2 regions of the Culturomica massiliensis genome follow, and region 2 is predicted to be linked to the other one. Evidence: riboswitches for the same ligand, from Rfam matches in the RefSeq annotation. Region 2 holds a riboswitch; the other holds the start of a gene.
What was found. Region 2 has a riboswitch for thiamine pyrophosphate ahead of BN8908_RS07975 (TonB-dependent receptor). Riboswitches for the same ligand answer to the same signal wherever they lie in the genome.

Region 1 (9,346 bases), 240 kb from region 2:
CCGGATCCCCTGAATCTATCGGGAAAGGCGTACTTATCGTTATGAACGGCAGTATCCTCGGAGCACATGCCGCAACCAAAATGAATACCATAAACGTTCAGGCTTTTCAGGCCCCGAATTCCGGCCCTTTGGGTTACGTATTCAACGGCAAGGCAAACTATAATCAAAATACAGACAAAATACATACCATCCAATCCGTTTTCGATGTCTCCGACCTGAATACACTTCCGAAAGTAGGCATCGTCTACAGCTATTCCAATGTCGAACCGGAAGCTTTAAATGCCCTAATCGAACATAACTACGCCGGTATCGTCCACGCCGGAGTCGGCAACGGCAATATCCACAAAAACTTATTCGATAAATTAGCAAATGCCAGCAGCAAAGGTATATTGGTTGTCCGTTCCAGCCGGGTACCTACTGGCCCGACAACACAGGATGCCGAAGTTGACGACACCCGTTACGGTTTTATTGCTTCCCAAGAACTCAATCCCCAAAAGGCCCGCATTCTGTTGATGCTTGCCTTAACCCGAACCAAAGATCCGAAAGTCATACAGACATACTTTAACAACTACTAGATAAAACAGGGCGCGACACAAATCACGCCCTGTTTTATTCGTTAAGGTTCAAAACAGAAATTCAGAAACCAGTACCGCTACTTCGCAAACACAACAACAAATATATAACGGATATCTCCCTGTTTTTACTATTTTTGCCGGCTGTATAAGAAACCGACAGCTTAATAAAATATGAAGACATTTTCAATCCTATATTTTTTTATCGGTACAATCATTGTTTCGCCCGTGATGGCTAATTTTCAAACAGCACAAGATACTCTGCACCCCGAAAAAAGCTTGTATGAAACGATTACGCACATCCGGAAGCAAAATGATTTTTTAAACGTAAAACTCAACACCCGTATGGCCTTTCATTCTGCCATTTCAGAAGGAGATCGGGAGCAATCGGCCTTCCGCATGGATTATCTGCGTCTGGAAGTAACCGGCAATGTCACCGAACGCATTTACTACAAATGGATGCAGCACCTGAACCGGAGCAACAAACCTAATAGTCTGGACAATATGCCTTCCTCCATCGATTGCCTGGGTGTCGGCTTTCATATCACACCTACCCTATCGGCTTTTGCCGGAAAACAATATGCCGATTTCGGAGGATTCGAATACGATGCCGATCCGGCAGAGGTATATTCCTATTCTGACATAGGTGATTATATCACCTGTTTTCTGGTCGGTATCAATCTGTCCTGGTGGTTTACTCCTACTCAGGAAATCAGGTTTCAAATCACAGATGCCCGTTCGGACAAAGCAGAGGAAAATGACGAAATACAGCCCGAAGGCTACAAAACCGCCAAAACTCCATTGGGATACACCATAAATTGGAACGGGAATTTTTTGGATGAAAGACTGACTACCCGCTGTTCTTTTTCCTTATTCCACGAAGGCCGGAAACAAAATATATACTTTCTGGCATTAGCTGCCGCCTGGGAACAGGAGAATTTCAATATGTACATCGACGGTTTATACTCTGTCGAAGAAATCGACAAACTGGGAATCTTATCCGAAATATCCGGTAATGCCGAACAACCGTACAGAGCGACACACAGTGATTATTTCTCATTGGTGAGCCGGCTCAACTACCGTATTTTCCCCAAACTGAATATTTTTGTCAAAGGATCGTACGAAACCGTTTCAGCCCGTTCCGGAACCAATCTGCCAGAACAGGGCAAATACCGTACTTCTTACGGTTACCAGGGGGGAATCGAATATTTCCCCATGAAAGAAAATCTCCGTTTCTACCTTCTCTACCGGGGACGGCAAATCGATTATACCGACCGGGCTATGACGTTCGGTATGAAAAACGAACATCCGCAATACCTGTCTTTGGGATTACTCTATAAAATTCCCATTTACTGATCTATCTATTCAGTTCTGAAATACCCGATCAGTAATCCGCCAGATTAGCAAACATCGGGGTACTGAGGTATTTTTCCGCCCGGTCCGGAAATACGACGACGATATTTCCGGATCCGATCTGTTCTGCCGTACGTAATGCAGCGAGCATAGCCGCACCACTGCTCATTCCTGCAAAAATACCTTCTTTGCCTATTATCTCCCGGGCCATCGCTATCGCTTCCTCGCTTTCGATCATCACCTGTATATCGATACGGGAAGGATCATAGATAGCCGGTACAATGGCCTCCTCCATATTTTTAAGTCCCTGAATATAATGTCCTTTGATCGGATGGGCACAAACCACCTTCAGTTCCGGCTTACAACGTTTCAAAAATTTCGAAAGTCCCATAATCGTACCCGAAGTCCCTAAAGCACATACCAAATAATCGATTTCTCCTTCTGTCTGCTGCCAGATTTCTATGGCAGTATTCTCATAATGCGCCTGATAATTGGCCGCATTGGAAAACTGGTCCGGCATAAAATATTTTTCCGGAGCGGCTGCCACCAATTGACGGGCCTTACGAATAGCTCCGTCAGTCCCTTCTGCTGCCGGAGTAAGAGTTACTTTACCTCCATAAGAACGGATAATTTTCCGGCGTTCTACTGAAACACCTTCACTCATCACAATTTCCACAGGATAACCTTTGATAATACCGATAATAGCCAGTCCTATTCCCGTATTGCCGGAAGTCGGCTCGATAATCGTCTTTCCTTTCGTCAAACGCCCTTCCCGTTCAGCCTGTTCGATCATTTGCAAGGCAATACGGTCTTTTATACTTCCTGTCGGATTAAACCCTTCCAATTTGGCATAGATATTTACCCGGGGATTGGGGCATAATGAATTGATTCTTACCATCGGGGTATTCCCGATAGTATCCAAGATGTTGTTTTTTATCATTGTATAGTTTAGTTAGTATCGCACTGCCGGCAAAGATAAGAGTAATTTCCAAAATCCGTTTTCAGCTAACTGATAAACCACAGGCTTTAATTGCAAATTTACAATTCCGGATTGAATAAATCCAATAACAAACCGGTCTGTCAAGTAATTTTAAATTTACAGTTAAAACATACAACCTGAAGTAAAATATACTGATTCCGGTTATAATTTCCACGAAACTATGGCATATTGTAAGCAAAGTAAGCTATTATTCTTTAAAGTAAGACAGAATCTAAAACCGTTAATCTAAAATCTACAATTAAAATGTACCTTTGTCAATATAAATACCCCAAATCACAGACATCTCCATTCAGGAAGAATAAAGACTTGAAAGAATAAATCAACGGATTCCGTAATATGAATACGCCTCCTATCATACTATCCATTGCCGGTTCCGATCCGTCAGGCGGCGCCGGAATACAGGCCGACATCAAAACAATATCCGCCTTAGGCGGATATGCTACCACAACCATTACAGCCATTACAGTACAAAATACCCAAGGCGTCAGGACTGTAGAATATCTGAAACCTGTACTTGTCAGACAACAGACAGAAGCCGTACTAAGCGACATGAAACCCGCAGCAATCAAAATCGGTATAACGGGAACTGCCGGTATTGTCCAGGCAGTTGCCACCGTTCTCCGACATTACCCTTGCCGCAATGTCATACTCGATCCTGTAATGGTATCTACCAGTGGCCGAACCTTAACCCAACCCGACGCCATCGAAGCCGTTTGTCATGAGTTGTTTCCGCTTTGCTGCCTGGTAACTCCGAATCTGGACGAAGTTTCTCTGCTATTAGACACTCCGGTACGCACTGTTTCTGAAATGAAAACCGCAGCAACAACCCTTTATAACCGTTATGGTTGTGCTTTTCTGGTCAAAGGAGGTCATCTGGAAGGAAACGATACGACGGATGTACTTTACGACGGCACATTACACGTATTCACCAGTCCACGCATCGACACCTCCAATCTCCACGGTACGGGATGTACCCTCTCATCGGCAATCGCCACTTTGTTGGGATACGGCTACACATTGTCCGAAGCTGTCCGGCAGGCCAAAAGATACACAGACAATGCCATTGCTGCTGCCCGTGACTTACACCTCGGCGCGGGAAACGGTCCGCTATGGCATTTCCCGGATACACTAAACAGTAAATGCTTATGAACTTACGCCTGATCATCCTGACAACACCGGATTTCCTGCCTCAGGAAGCAACCGCACTGACAGCCATACTCGATAAGGGCTTCCGTCTTCACCTACGTAAACCGGGATGCAGTGAAAAAGAGCTGGCAGCCCTGATCGAGGAGCTACCGGCCTCACATCGTGCCGGCATCGTTTTACACGATCATTTTACCCTTCAGCAACGGTACGGACTGGCAGGAATACATCTCAACAAGCGTAACCCGGACATACCGGACGGTTATAACGGTTCGATAAGCCGTTCCTGCCATTCACTGGAAGAAATTACCGAATACAAAAAACAAACCGATTACCTCTTTCTCAGTCCTATTTTCAACAGTATTTCCAAACAAGGGTATCGGTCGGAATTTTCAATGGAGCAACTCCGGACTGCTGCCCGCAAAGGCATTATAGATACCAAAATCATTGCACTGGGAGGGATAACGGCCGACAATCTTACGACGGTCCGGACATTGGGATTCGGCGGAGCAGCTCTTTTGGGTGATGTCTGGAACCGTTATCGCTCTCCCGACGACACCGAAGCCTTTCTGCAGCATCTGGATAAGCTGATTCAAACCGTCTCTTAAACAGGCAACAACTCCGTCCCGCCCATTTGGCAGAACAGGGTTGTTGTTTTTTTGTGTTGAAAATCGTTATTTCTTAAAGCGAGCAATAATCTCATCGGCAACCTTCTTACCCGACATCAGCATACCGCCGAAAATCGGCCCCATACGCGGAGTACCTGACACAGCCGAAGCCGCCATACCGCAAACATAAAGACCGGGATAAATTTCCTTCGTACCGTTTACAACTTCCTCTTCACCTGCAGTTACATCCAGGGAACGTTCACCGATAACACCTCCGGTCTCTGTTGCCAGCTTGATACCGTTTTTACGGGCAACCGTAGAAGCTATTTCACTATCATGTCCCGTACCGTCGATAACGGTTTTAGCCAAAATATTCAACGGATCGACATGCAATCCTTCACGCAAAACAGGCGTCCAGTTTACAACAACCCCACTTACTTTGTTATTCTTAAAAATCACATCTTCAACCGAATAGCAGTTAAAAATCGTAGCCCCGGCATGCACAGCATGATAAAGTAATGAAGAAGTACTTTCAACCGAATCCATAACATAAAGTCCGTCTCCGCATGATTCGTAACGGATTTCAAAATCGCGTACAACCGGCATTGCCTCCTCCTGAATAACAATCTGGTTAAACATCATAGCACCGCCCCACATACCTCCTCCCGGAGCAAGTTTACGGTCGAACTGAGCTACCTTCAAACCGGCCTTAGCCAGATAATAGGCAGCTACGATACCCGACGGCCCTCCGCCGACAATGGCAACATCCAAATCAAGATTTCTCTGTAATTTGTCAAAATAGGTACTTACGATTCCCTGTGATACTCTTGTTTCAATCATCTTTTCAGCTTATTTTATACATGGATTATTTTCTACTCCGACAGTCGATTCTGTCTCGGTTTCAGCCGTATATTCACAATCACGCAATTGCCGGCTGATACGCATCGCACAAAAATGAGGTCCGCACATTGTACAGTATTTTCCATTCAGATGGTTGGCTTCACGGTAGTACTGCAAAGCACGCTCCGGATCAAGACTTAAATTAAACTGATCTTTCCACCGAAACTCATAACGAGCCTTACTCAATGCATTATCACGTACATCGGCCCCGGGATGGCCCTTGGCCAAATCTGCCGCATGGGCTGCAATCTTATATGTCACGACTCCCACGCGCACATCCTCCTTCTGAGGCAATGCAAGATGCTCCTTCGGAGTTACATAGCAAAGCATTGCCGTACCGTACCAGCCGATCTGAGCCGCACCAATGGCGCTCGTTATATGATCATATCCCGGAGCAATATCGGTCACTAACGGTCCGAGGGTATAAAACGGAGCACCGTGACATTTCTCAATCTGCCTCTCCATATTCTCCCGTATTTTATGCATCGGCACATGTCCCGGTCCCTCAATAAATGCTTGTACATTCTTTGCCCAAGCCCGTTGCACCAACTCGCCCATCGTATCCAACTCAGCAAACTGAGCCTTGTCGTTGGCGTCGTAAATCGATCCCGGACGTAACCCATCTCCCAGAGACAAAGCCACATCGTATTGTGCACAAATATCACAGATATCATCGAAATGCTCATATAAAAAACTTTCTTTCCGATGCGCCAGACACCATTGGGAAATAATACTACCGCCACGGCTTACCATACCACACAGGCGACTATTGGCGTAACGGATATTTTTCAAACGAATTCCGCAATGGATCGTAAAGTAATCAACCCCCTGTTCACACTGCTCAATCAACGTATCGCGAAACAGTTCCCAGGTCAGTTCTTCAGCCTTTCCTCCTACCTTTTCCATTGCCTGATACATCGGCACAGTTCCTACAGGTACCGGGCAGTTACGGATAATCCATTCGCGGGTTTCATGAATATTCCGGCCCGTCGACAAATCCATCAGGGTATCTCCACCCCATTTACAGCTCCAGATCGCCTTCTCGACTTCCTCCTCGATCGTAGACGTCGTTGCCGAATTACCGATATTGGTGTTGATCTTGACAAGAAATTTCGAACCGATAATCATCGGTTCGGCTTCGGGATGATTGATATTGGCCGGCAATACCGCACGACCGGCCGCAATTTCCTGTCGTACAAACTCCGCTGTTATGTATGAGTCGATACCCAACTCCCGGCAATTCATATTCTCACGAATAGCCACATACTCCATTTCAGGCGTAACAATACCCTGCCTGGCATAATACATCTGGGATATCTCCCGCCCTTCTATTGCCCGGTAAGGCAATTGAATGTGGTCGAAACGAAGATGATCCAGACTCCTGTCAGCCAGCCTGGCCTTACCGTATTCGGAACTGATCTCCGGCAGACGCTCCACATCGCGCTGCCGGATCCATTCTTCACGCAAACGAGGCAATCCCTTTTTCAAATCAATATCCGTTTCCGGATCGCTATATGCTCCGCTGGTATCATATATATAGACCGGAGTATTTTCGGTCATCACCTGTTCGCCATCCACCACAGTTACCGTCGGGGTCAGCTTTACACGCCGCATGCCGACCCGTAGCTCAGGAAACAAGTTACCGGGCATGTAAATTTTCTCCGAATCGGGATACGTAATTTTAATTTGATCTTTCATAATTATCCGGAATTTATTTTGTCAATTCAATGATTTTTTTCATTTCCGCTACCGGATCGGCTGCACGCAATACACTACCACTTAGAGCAATTCCATTTAATCCGACAGCTTTTAAGGGCGGGATATCTTCGGTTGTAATACCGCCAATTCCGACAATCGGTAATCCGATGCCAACCTCATGCATCCGGCCTAAAATAACTCGATATCCCTCCAATCCGAGCACGGGAGCTAACTTTTGCTTGGTTGTCGTAAACCGAAAAGGGCCACAACCGATATAATCGGCACCGTCCATCGCATGTCGCCGTATGTCTTCAAACGTATTAGCTGTCCCGCCGATACGGAATGCAGTTCCCAAAAACCGCCGGGCTTCCCCCACCGGCATATCCTGCTTACCGAGATGCACCCCGTCGGCTCCAATCTTTTTCACCAATTCCACCCGGTCGTCGATAATAAAAACTGCTCCGTAATCAGAACACAGAGCCTGCGTCTGTCGGGCAACAACTTCTGCTTCCTCCTCCGTCGCCTCTTTCATGCGCAACTGTATCCAGCGGCAACCTCCTTCCAGCGCAATCCGCACAGAATCAAGATAAGTAATCGTATCGGTAAAATGAGTAATAAATTGTACGTCGAACATAAACTCTCTTAAATATGTTATCTATGGAAAGAGAGTGTGCCGCGCACGTTCAGAGAAGTCGGATACTCAAAAAAACTCCCTACGACGGTACTAACCGTATCAGGTTCATCGGGTATAATCTCAGCCTCATGAAAGAGGCACCCCCTTTTTCCGGAAACAAATTAAAACAGAATATTCAAGAAAACAAAGCAATTCCGGACTTTAATTATAAACTTTAAATAGAGAATAAGTCGTAAAGAATCTTTAAGTTATTCTAACTTACTATTTCAGATCAAACATATTACCCTTTTCAGGGAAAATTCGTAAATCCCAAATTTTACATGCAGATAATTTCAGAGCAATAACAGTTCGGGCAGATCGTTCCGGTAACAGGTACAATCACAATTTCATTCGAAAGATATCGGAGACCTGTGCAAAACCGTGTTTTTGAAAAAAATGATGAGCCGAATGGTTATTAACGCCCGATTCCAGATAACAGTTGCGGATCCCGCGTTCCCGGAAATTCTCTACAGCTTTTTCCAGCAACTGCTCCCCGATACGTTTTCCCCGGGCATCCGGAGCAACAGCCATATCGAAAATTACACCATAAGGTTCTGCCCCGTCTTCCATAACACCGAATATGATAAATCCGGTCAAAATACCGTTGTCTTCATACAACAACACGGTATTGGAGGGATCCGCTGTCTGCCTGTCCAAGTATTGCAGCCATTTTTGCTTATAATCGGCAGCCAATATACCGGGATCCGTTGCAATCCCCATCTGAAGTTCCCCGTGAGATATATAGTCCTTATGCTCTTCGAGCACAATTGCAAAAAAATCACACAATGTCGTTCTGTCTTCAAATTTATAATTCCGGATCATTTCACATCAGATTTATGTTTTCTCAATTTTCCATTCGTATCCCCCACTATCATTTTTATGCAGGATATCAGCCCCGCAGCCACAACAGAGGCAATAACCACCGATACGACTATAATCGGTAAACGCCCGATCTTAGCATACCATTCGGATAACAACAAAATTGTATTCTGTTGCAAAACTATAATAAAAACCGATGTCAGATACACGAATAGCATAATATATCCGGGCTCGTTCAAACGCAATATTTTAGCTATATATTTCACGGCTGTTTTCAATAAAACGACAAACCCGAATATAACACCCAAAACCGTCAGCAAAACCAAAACCGTAGCTGTTTGCTTACCCAATTCCTGAGATAAATCCGTTAATAAAGGCACTTCATCCCCTTGCAATATAACAGAAAACAAAGAAGCTACGGATATAAATAACAATATGTATTTCGTACTATTGGCCTGACTGATTTCCAACATATTACTGACATTATTCAAGGACTTATCCACTTGCTTGATCGTCATATTCAACTGTTTCTCATCTTCCTCGATTTTCAGATTCCGGGCTGTCTGATGATACATGTATT
Region 2 (9,346 bases):
AATCTGGAAAATATATAAAATTGCAATCTCAAGATTGCAAATAATTATATTTTATATTATTTTTGTATGGCAAAAAAGAGAAAATGGACAGTTTACGTAGTACGCACAATACATTATTAAAAGAGCGTGTTTCTGCTATTCGTCGCGGACTTGCAGATCAAATCAACAGGAAGAGCCGTTTGATTGCTGTAAAAGGGAGCCGGGGTGTAGGGAAAACGAATTTCTTATTGGATTATTGCCGCGACTATTATCCGGACGATGTTTCCTGTTTGTATGTAAATATCAATAATCTTTTTTTTGCTGCAGAAGGACTTTATCATTTTGTTGAACGTTTTTATAAGTTGGGAGGGAAAGTTCTTTTATTAGACCAGGTTCATAAATATCCCGGCTGGGACCGGGAGTTGCAAGCCTGTTATCATTCTTTTCCCGGTTTGCAGATTGTGTTTACGATTTCTTCCATCGTTCGGGTAAAATCGAATGAATATCTGAAAGAGATCGTGGATATGTATAATTTGAGCGGTTTGTCGTTCCGGGAGTTTCTGGAGCTTGAAACAGGGTATCAGTTTCCGGTATTTTCATTTAAGGAGATTGTGGAAAAGCACGAGCAGATCGTAGACGGTATTCTGGCTCAGATTCGTCCTTTGGCCTATTTCGGGAATTATTTACGATACGGTTATTATCCGATATATTTGGAAGAAAAATCACATATTGATTATTTGTTGAAAAATATCAATTTGACTTTGGAATTTGATATTCCCTACAATAATCAAATAGAACTGAAATATCTGCCCAAACTAAAAAAATTATTGTATCTTGTGGCGCGGGATAATGGTGGCAGTGTGAATATCAGTAGATTGAGTGCCGATATCGGCGTATCCCGGGCTACGGTGCTGAATTATTTGTATTACATGAAAAATGCCCGTTTGTTGACATTGTTGTTGCCGGCAGGGAATGAGGAAGATTGTTTGCGTAAGCCGAACAGACTGTATATGCACAATTCGAATTTGTTGAATGCAGTTTGTCTGGACGAGGTGGATAAGCAGGTATTACGGAAAACATTTTTTTTGAGTCAATTGTGTCCGGTGCATCGTATAAATTATACGGATAGGGCTGATTTCCTGATTGACGGTATGTATCATGTAAATGTTTGTGAGGAAGGAAAAGAAAAGGGGGCGGATGATGTTATTCTGATGGAAGATATGATAGAACGGGGAAAAGGAAATGTCATACCTCTCTGGTTATCGGGATTTACCTATTGACGGGAAGATTAAGATTGAGAATTAAATATAGTAATAAATCAAAATTGAATGTCGAAAGCCAAAATTATTTTTGTTTTCAATTTTCAGTTTTCAATTAATTTAAAAAGATGGCAAAAGAAAAACAATTCATGACTTGTGATGGTAACGCTGCCGCTGCACATATAGCATATATGTTCAGTGAAGTATCGTGTATTTATCCCATCACTCCGTCTTCGCCGATGGCTGAGAATGTCGACGAGTGGGCGGCTAAAGGGAGAAAGAACATGTTCGGAGAAACCGTACGTGTGATCGAAATGCAATCAGAAGCCGGTGCTGCCGGAGCTGTTCATGGTTCTTTACAGGCCGGTGCATTGACCAGTACTTATACTGCTTCACAGGGATTGTTGTTGATGATTCCGAACATGTATAAAATTGCCGGGGAATTATTGCCTTGTGTATTTCATGTAAGTGCACGGGCATTAGCTGCTCATGCTTTGAATATTTTCGGAGATCATGCCGATGTTTATGCAGCCCGTCAAACCGGTTTTGCTATGTTGGCTTCCGGCTCTGTACAGGAAGTGATGGATTTGTCAGCTGTTTCTCATTTGACGGCAATAAAATCCCGTGTTCCGTTTGTGAATTTCTTCGATGGTTTCCGTACCTCTCACGAGATACAGAAAATTGAAGCTTTGGATATGGAAGATTTGCGGGGACTGGTGGATATGGAGGCTTTGCAGGCATTCCGTAGCCGCTCGTTGAATTCCGAAACCCCGGTAACCCGTGGTACGGCTCAAAATCCGGATATTTATTTCCAGGGACGTGAAGCTTGTAATAAATTTTATGAATTAGTGCCTGACCTCGTGGCCGGTTATATGGATGAAATTTCTAAGCTGACCGGAAGAAAATATCGTCCGTTTGATTACTATGGTGCTCCGGATGCTGAAAATATCATTATCGCTATGGGATCGATAACGGATACCATTCGTGAAGTAATTGATTATAAATTGGCGCAAGGAGAGAAGGTCGGTTTGATAGCCGTTCATTTGTATCGTCCGTTCTCTGCCAAATATTTTATGGAAGCTGTGCCCGCATCTGTAAAACGGATTACAGTACTTGACCGTACTAAAGAGCCGGGAGCTAACGGTGATCCGTTGTATTTGGATGTAAAAGATATATTCTATGGAAAAGCAAATGCGCCTTTGATTGTAGGCGGACGTTATGGTATGGGGTCAAAGGATGTGACTCCGGCTCAAATCATCGCTATTTATAAAAATATGGCTTTGAATGAACCGAAAAATCAGTTCACAGTCGGTATCGTGGATGATGTAACATTCAAATCGTTGCCTTTGGAGCAGGAAGTAAAGGTGACCTCCGATTCCACCTACGAAGCCAAATTTTATGGGTTGGGTTCGGACGGTACGGTTGGTGCCAATAAGAATTCCATCAAGATTATCGGAGGAGCTACGAATAAATATTGTCAGGCATATTTCGCATATGATTCCAAGAAGTCGGGTGGTTTTACCGCTTCTCACCTGCGTTTCGGAGATGAACCGATTCGTTCTACCTATCTGGTGACAACTCCTGACTTTGTCGCTTGTCATGTGCCTGCATACATCCATCAGTATGATGTATTGAAAGGGTTGAAAAAAGGCGGTTCGTTCCTGTTGAATTCTCTTTGGGATGCCGAAGAAACGGCTAAGCATATGCCGAACCATATGAAGAAATATCTGGCAGATAACGAAATTAATTTCTATATCATTAATGGTACGAAGATCGGTCAGGAATTGGGATTGGGGAATCGTACCAATACGATTATGCAGAGTGCTTTTTTCAAGATTACGAATGTGATTCCTTACGAACTGGCAGTTAAAGAAATGAAAGCCGCTATCGTGAAATCTTACGGTACGAAAGGGGAAGCTATCGTAAATATGAATTATGCTGCCGTAGACGCCGGTGGTAAGGAAGGCAATCTGGTGAAAGTCAATGTTCCTGCCGAATGGAAGAATTTACCGGATGAAATGCCGGGTCATGATGGCAACCGCCCTGAATTTATCCGTAATGTTGTAGATGTGATGAATGCTCAGAAGGGAGACGATCTGCCTGTCAGTGCTTTTGTCGGCAGAGAAGACGGTACATTCCCTTGTGGAACAGCGAAATATGAAAAACGGGGTATTGCTGTGAATGTTCCGGAATGGCAGGTTGAAAACTGTATACAGTGTAACCAATGTGCTTATGTATGTCCTCACGCTGCTATCCGTCCTTTCCTGATGACGAGTGAGGAATTGGCTGCTGCTCCTGCCGGAACACAATCAAAACCGGCAATCGGTAAAGAGCTGGCTGGATATCAATTCAGAATTCAGGTATCTCCTTTGGATTGTACGGGGTGTGGTAACTGTGCCGATGTTTGTCCGGCTAAAACCAAAGCTTTGGTCATGAAACCGCTGGAATCTCAAGAGGTTGAAATGCCTCGTTGGGAATATATGGATAAGAAAGTTGGTTACAAACAAGTTGTAGAACCGAACAATGTGAAGAATTCACAATTTGTTCAGCCTTTGTTTGAGTTCTCTGGTGCCTGTGCCGGTTGTGGTGAAACTCCGTATATCAAATTAATCACTCAGTTGTTCGGAGAAAGAATGATGGTAGCTAATGCAACGGGTTGTTCTTCTATTTACGGTGCATCTGCTCCCTCTACTCCTTATTGTACAAATTATAAGACGGGGCGTGGTCCGGCCTGGGCTAATTCATTATTTGAAGATAATGCTGAATTCGGTTTCGGTATGGCAGAAGGTGCAAACCGTTTACGTGAAAGAGTGAAGAGATTGCTGGAAGAAAACATGTCAGCTTTCTCTGCTGCTGTACAAGCTGCTGCTACTGCATGGATTGCCGGTTTTGATGATAAAGACCAGACTTTGGCTTTGAGCGATGCATTGCTTGCTGCCCTGGAAAAAGAGACTGCTCCGGTAGCTAAGGAAATTTTAAGTCTGAAGGCTTATTTCACGAAGAAATCTCAATGGATATTCGGTGGTGACGGTTGGGCTTATGATATCGGTTACGGTGGTGTAGATCATGTATTGGCCAGCGGACATGACGTAAATATTTTGGTTGTCGATACCGAAGTATATTCGAATACCGGTGGACAGTCTTCTAAATCAACGCCGACGGGTGCCGTTGCCAAGTTTGCTGCCAGCGGTAAACGGGTAAGGAAAAAAGATTTGGGTATGATGGCTATGTCTTATGGCTATGTTTATGTAGCACAGGTAGCAATGGGGGCAAATCAGGCTCAATATATCAAAGCATTGAAAGAAGCGGAAGCATATCCGGGACCGTCTTTGATTATAGCTTACGCTCCCTGTATCAACCACGGTTTGAAGGCTAGCATGGGTAAATCACAGGCAGAGGAGAAAAAAGCCGTTGAGTGTGGTTACTGGCAGTTGTATCGTTATAATCCGTTGTTGGAGTGTGAAGGTAAAAATCCGTTCCAATTGGATTCTAAGGAACCTGATTTCTCTAAATTCCGTGAGTTCCTGATGGGTGAAGTACGTTTCAATTCTTTGGTAAAAGCTGCTCCTGCAGATGCAGAGAAGCTGTTTGAAACAACAGAAGCAAATGCCAAATGGAGATACGAAGGTTATAAACGTCATGCTGAAATGAAGTATGGTGAATAAATAAGATCTTTGGATCCGGATAAGGGCTGCATTTTGCAGCCCTTTTTTTATGGAATGGGGAGGAAAAGATACAAACCGGACTGATAATTGATATGGGAAGGATATATTGCAATCTGTTCTTATTCCGCTTGCCGAGCTTTTAGTGTTGATTGTTTTTTATAAAAATTTACATTAAATTGCATATCCTATTTTTTTTCGTATTTTTGACTGTAATTTTATGTCGTTAGGTATAAAGAACAAAAGTGTAAGTTTAAAAGATAATTTTATGGAAGAATTAGAAACAAAAAATCAGGAGCAACCCAAACAAACGATTATAATTCAGCAGCCTGTTTCCCGTTCGAATGGTTTGGGTACTGCGGGGTTTGTATTGGCATTGATTGCATTATTTTTAGGCTGGATTCCGTTTTTAGGCTGGATTGTATGGTTGTTAGGACTTATTTTTTCTGCCTGCGGTATGTTTAAAGCTCCCAGGGGGCTTGCTATTGCCGGACTGGTAATATCTCTGATCGGGGTGATATTATTGCTGGCTGTTTTCGGTGCCGTAACTGCTGCTCTTACGTTGTGATAAAAACGGGGGATGCGACTTTCTGAATCTTCACAGATTTAATAGAAGAAAAATAATGGGGCGATGAAAAAATATTTTCATTACCCTATTTTTGTTTCTATAAACTTTTTCTTTTGGGTATTTTCTTAATTTTTATTTACCTTTGAGCCATTATTAACAGTCAGAAAGGGGTGCCTGAATAGTACGGGCTGAGATTATACCCATTGAACCTGATCCGGGTAATGCCGGCGAAGGGAGTTATGTAACAGATGTGCGCCTTTCTGTTATAATTTAAAGCACAAATGAATAAAAAATTTTGGATCATTGCCACATTATTGCATTGTGGTTTGTATGCCGTTGCAGAAACAGAAACGACGGATTCTTTGCGTCATGTAAATCTTGAAGAGGCTCAGGTCTTTTCAACGCGTGCAACAGCGAGGACTCCGATTGCTTTTGTCAATATCAGTAAAGAGGCAATTCAGAAACAAAATGCCGGTTTGGATATTCCGTTTTTATTGTTGATGACGCCTTCCGTATTGACCACGACAGATGCCGGTGCCGGAATCGGCTACTCGACGATACGTGTACGGGGTACCGATGCGACTCGTATTAATGTAACCACTAACGGTATTCCGATGAATGATGCGGAGAGTCATGCTATTTTTTGGGTGAATACGCCGGATTTGGCTTCTTCTTTGAAAGATATGCAGATACAGCGCGGGGCCGGAACTTCAACGAACGGGGCCGGTGCTTTCGGGGGAAGTATCAATATGCAGACAGAGAGCTCTGCCATCAATCCTTATGCAGAAATCAGCGGTTCTTACGGTTCGTTTAATACACAGAAAGAAACGTTTAAAGTGGGAACCGGTCTGGTGAATAATCGTTGGGCTTTCGATGCCCGGCTTTCGCATATTAAAAGTGATGGTTATAGAGACCGGGCTTCTGCCCAATTGAAATCTTATTTTGCTCAGGCCGGGTATTACGGAGATAAAACGACGGTTAAATTTATTACTTTCGGTGGCAAAGAAGAAACTTATCATGCCTGGGACGGTATAACCAAGGATATGCTGGAAACCGATCGTACCTATAACCCGAATGGAGTAATTGAAGATGAGAACGGAAAGGCTGTGGGTTTTTATGATGATCAACTGGATGTGTATCGTCAAACCCATTATCAGTTATTATTCAACCATATTTTCAATCCGGCCTGGAATTTAAATGTTGCTTTTCATTACACCGGCGGGGAAGGATATTACCAGGAATACAAGAATGGCCGCTATCTGGCCGAATATGGATTACAACCTTATGTGGATGCTGAAGGCAAAACGGTTGAAACTTCGAATTTAATCCGGAGAAAGAATGTCGCCAGTGATTTCGGTGGTATGGTTTTTTCTTTAAATTATCAAACCGGAAAATTACAGGCATCTCTCGGAGGCGGAATGAATAAATACAAGAATGATCACGATGGAAATGTAATTTGGGTGAAAAATTATATCGGCGATCTTGCTCCCGATCATAAGTTCTATGAAAATACCGGAGAGAAACTGGATGCCAATATATACGGACGTCTGAATTATGAATTTGTACGTAATCTGAATTTTTACGTCGATTTACAATATCGTCATATTAATTATACGATAAAAGGAGTGAACGATAAATACGATTGGAGTGCGGGTCATATGCAGCCATTGAATTTGGATGAAACCTTTAACTTTTTTAATCCGAAAGCGGGACTTTTCTGGCAGATCAATTCTCAAAACAGTGCTTACGCTTCATTTGCTGTAGCGCAGAAGGAACCGACCCGAAATAATTACACTGACGGTTTCTTTACCCAACGCCCCAAAGCCGAACGCCTGCTGGATTATGAGCTCGGATATACTTTCCGCTCGGGCCGTTTTACTGCCGGCGTGAATTTGTATTATATGGATTATAAAGATCAACTGGTATTGACCGGACAGTTGAACGAGATCGGAGAAGCCGTATCAGCTAACGTAAAAGATAGTTATCGTACGGGTGCCGAATTGTCGGCCGGAATGAGGTTTACAAATTGGTTGCGTTGGGATGTCAATGCGACGTTGAGCCGTAACCGGATTAAGCATTATACGGAATATTTGAGCGATGTGAATGAAAACTGGAAAGATATGACAACAGCAGATGGCGGTATTTCTCAAACAGCCAATTATTTGGGATCCACTCCGATTTCTTTTTCTCCGGATTTTATGTTGAATAGTTTGATTGCTTTCAATTATAAGGGATTGGATGCCTCGTTACAGTCTCAGTATGTAAGTAAGCAGTACCTGAATAATTCCGGGGATAATGATTGTACATTGGATGCTTATTTTGTAAGTAATTTGAATGTAAGTTATACTTTCAAGCTGCCGGCGATGAAATCGGTAACGGTAGGGGTAACGGTGTATAACCTGTTCGATGAAACGTATGAAAGCAACGGATATGCCAGTCGTACGGCTGTTTACCCGACACCGGACAGAATCAAACCGGCAGGTGTCAAACCGGAAATAGTACCTTATGCGGCTTATTATCCCAATGCCGGAATTAATGCGTTGGCGTATCTGACGTTGCGATTTTAAAAGATAAGGTTGGAACCGGTGTTAATATCGGTTCCGATTGTAAATCAAAAATTTATGGGTTCGTATCTTGGTTTTTTGTAATTTTATTCTTTTATAGTCGATCTGAAATTTACATTTTAAAGCAGCTATGGATTATTTAGAAATTATCGGGACCCTTGTCGGATTGCTATATCTCTGGTTCGAATATAAAGCGAGTATCTGGCTTTGGGCTGCGGGTATTGTCATGCCGGCTTTAAGTCTTATGGTGTATTATCGGTCCGGATTATATGCGGATTTCGGTATTAATATTTACTATCTTTTAGCCGGTATATACGGTTGGGCGATGTGGTTAAAAGGGGCTTCCGGTAAGAAAGAGCTTCCGGTTATACATACGCCTATAAAACAGATTTTGCCGTTGACAGCTATAGCTGTCGGGTTATTGTTGTTTATTGCCTGGATATTGATTCGTTTTACGGATAGTACAGTTCCCTGGCTTGACAGTTTGACAACGGCATTGAGTATTGTGGCCATGTGGATGTTGGCTTATAAACATGCCGAACAATGGTTGGTATGGATTATTGTCGATGTTGTTAGTTGTGGGTTATATATTTATAAAGGTTTACCTTTCTATGCCGCTTTATATGGATTTTATACTATAATTGCCTTCTTCGGCTATTTCAAATGGTTGAAAATGATCTCCGAAGAAAGGTAATTTATGATTTCTGGATTCTGATTTATCTCCCTAACTAACCGTTTGTTTTAATTTAGAATTTGCAATTAAAATTCTACTTTTGCCTTGTAATTGTATTGAAAGATGAAGCATTATCCTTTATGTGGTAAGGGGCATTTGCCGGAGGTTGTTATATTGGCGGACGGGAATTTTCCGAGGACCCGTTCGGCTGTTGAGATGTTAAAACGATTGCCGATAGTATGTTGTGACGGGGCGACCGGTAAATTATTGCGTCATGGGTATAAGCCTCACGCTATTGTCGGAGATGGAGATTCGCTTTCATCTGTACTTCGGAAACAATATGCTTCTATTATTCATCTGGAAAAGGAACAGGAAACCAATGATTTGAGCAAAGCTTTCCGTTTTTGTCTGGAAAAGGGTTGGAGAAATATTCTGATCCTGGGGGCAACGGGAAAAAGGGAAGATCATACTTTGGGAAATATCAGTCTTTTGATGGATTATATGTCCTGTGCTCAGGTACAGATGTTGACGGATTACGGTTTGTTTACCCCTGTTTGCGGAGATTCTGAGTTTGAGTCTTTTCCGGGACAACAGGTATCTGTGTTTAATATGGGATGTACTTATCTGAAAGGTGAAAATCT

Region 1: linked by a shared signal. The riboswitch ahead of BN8908_RS06780 (thiamine phosphate synthase) and the one ahead of BN8908_RS07975 (TonB-dependent receptor) in region 2 are both predicted to bind thiamine pyrophosphate.

The regions. Positions count from the first base shown of each region.
Region 1 is NZ_LT594621.1:1,318,749-1,328,094, forward strand. It holds gene ansB (L-asparaginase 2) at 1-575, shown strand, start outside; gene BN8908_RS06750 (porin) at 747-1,928, shown strand; gene BN8908_RS06755 (PLP-dependent cysteine synthase family protein) at 1,957-2,865, opposite strand; gene thiD (bifunctional hydroxymethylpyrimidine kinase/phosphomethylpyrimidine kinase) at 3,262-4,074, shown strand; gene BN8908_RS06765 (thiamine phosphate synthase) at 4,071-4,676, shown strand; gene BN8908_RS06770 (sulfide-dependent adenosine diphosphate thiazole synthase) at 4,743-5,516, opposite strand; gene thiC (phosphomethylpyrimidine synthase ThiC) at 5,526-7,274, opposite strand; gene BN8908_RS06780 (thiamine phosphate synthase) at 7,288-7,908, opposite strand; TPP riboswitch at 7,967-8,063, opposite strand; gene BN8908_RS06785 (GNAT family N-acetyltransferase) at 8,287-8,769, opposite strand; gene BN8908_RS06790 (hypothetical protein) at 8,766-9,346, opposite strand, start outside.
Region 2 is NZ_LT594621.1:1,558,141-1,567,486, reverse strand. It holds gene BN8908_RS07990 (AAA family ATPase) at 84-1,259, shown strand; gene nifJ (pyruvate:ferredoxin (flavodoxin) oxidoreductase) at 1,367-4,903, shown strand; gene BN8908_RS07980 (hypothetical protein) at 5,169-5,468, shown strand; TPP riboswitch at 5,625-5,722, shown strand; gene BN8908_RS07975 (TonB-dependent receptor) at 5,750-8,035, shown strand; gene pnuC (nicotinamide riboside transporter PnuC) at 8,163-8,726, shown strand; gene BN8908_RS07965 (thiamine diphosphokinase) at 8,829-9,346, shown strand, end outside.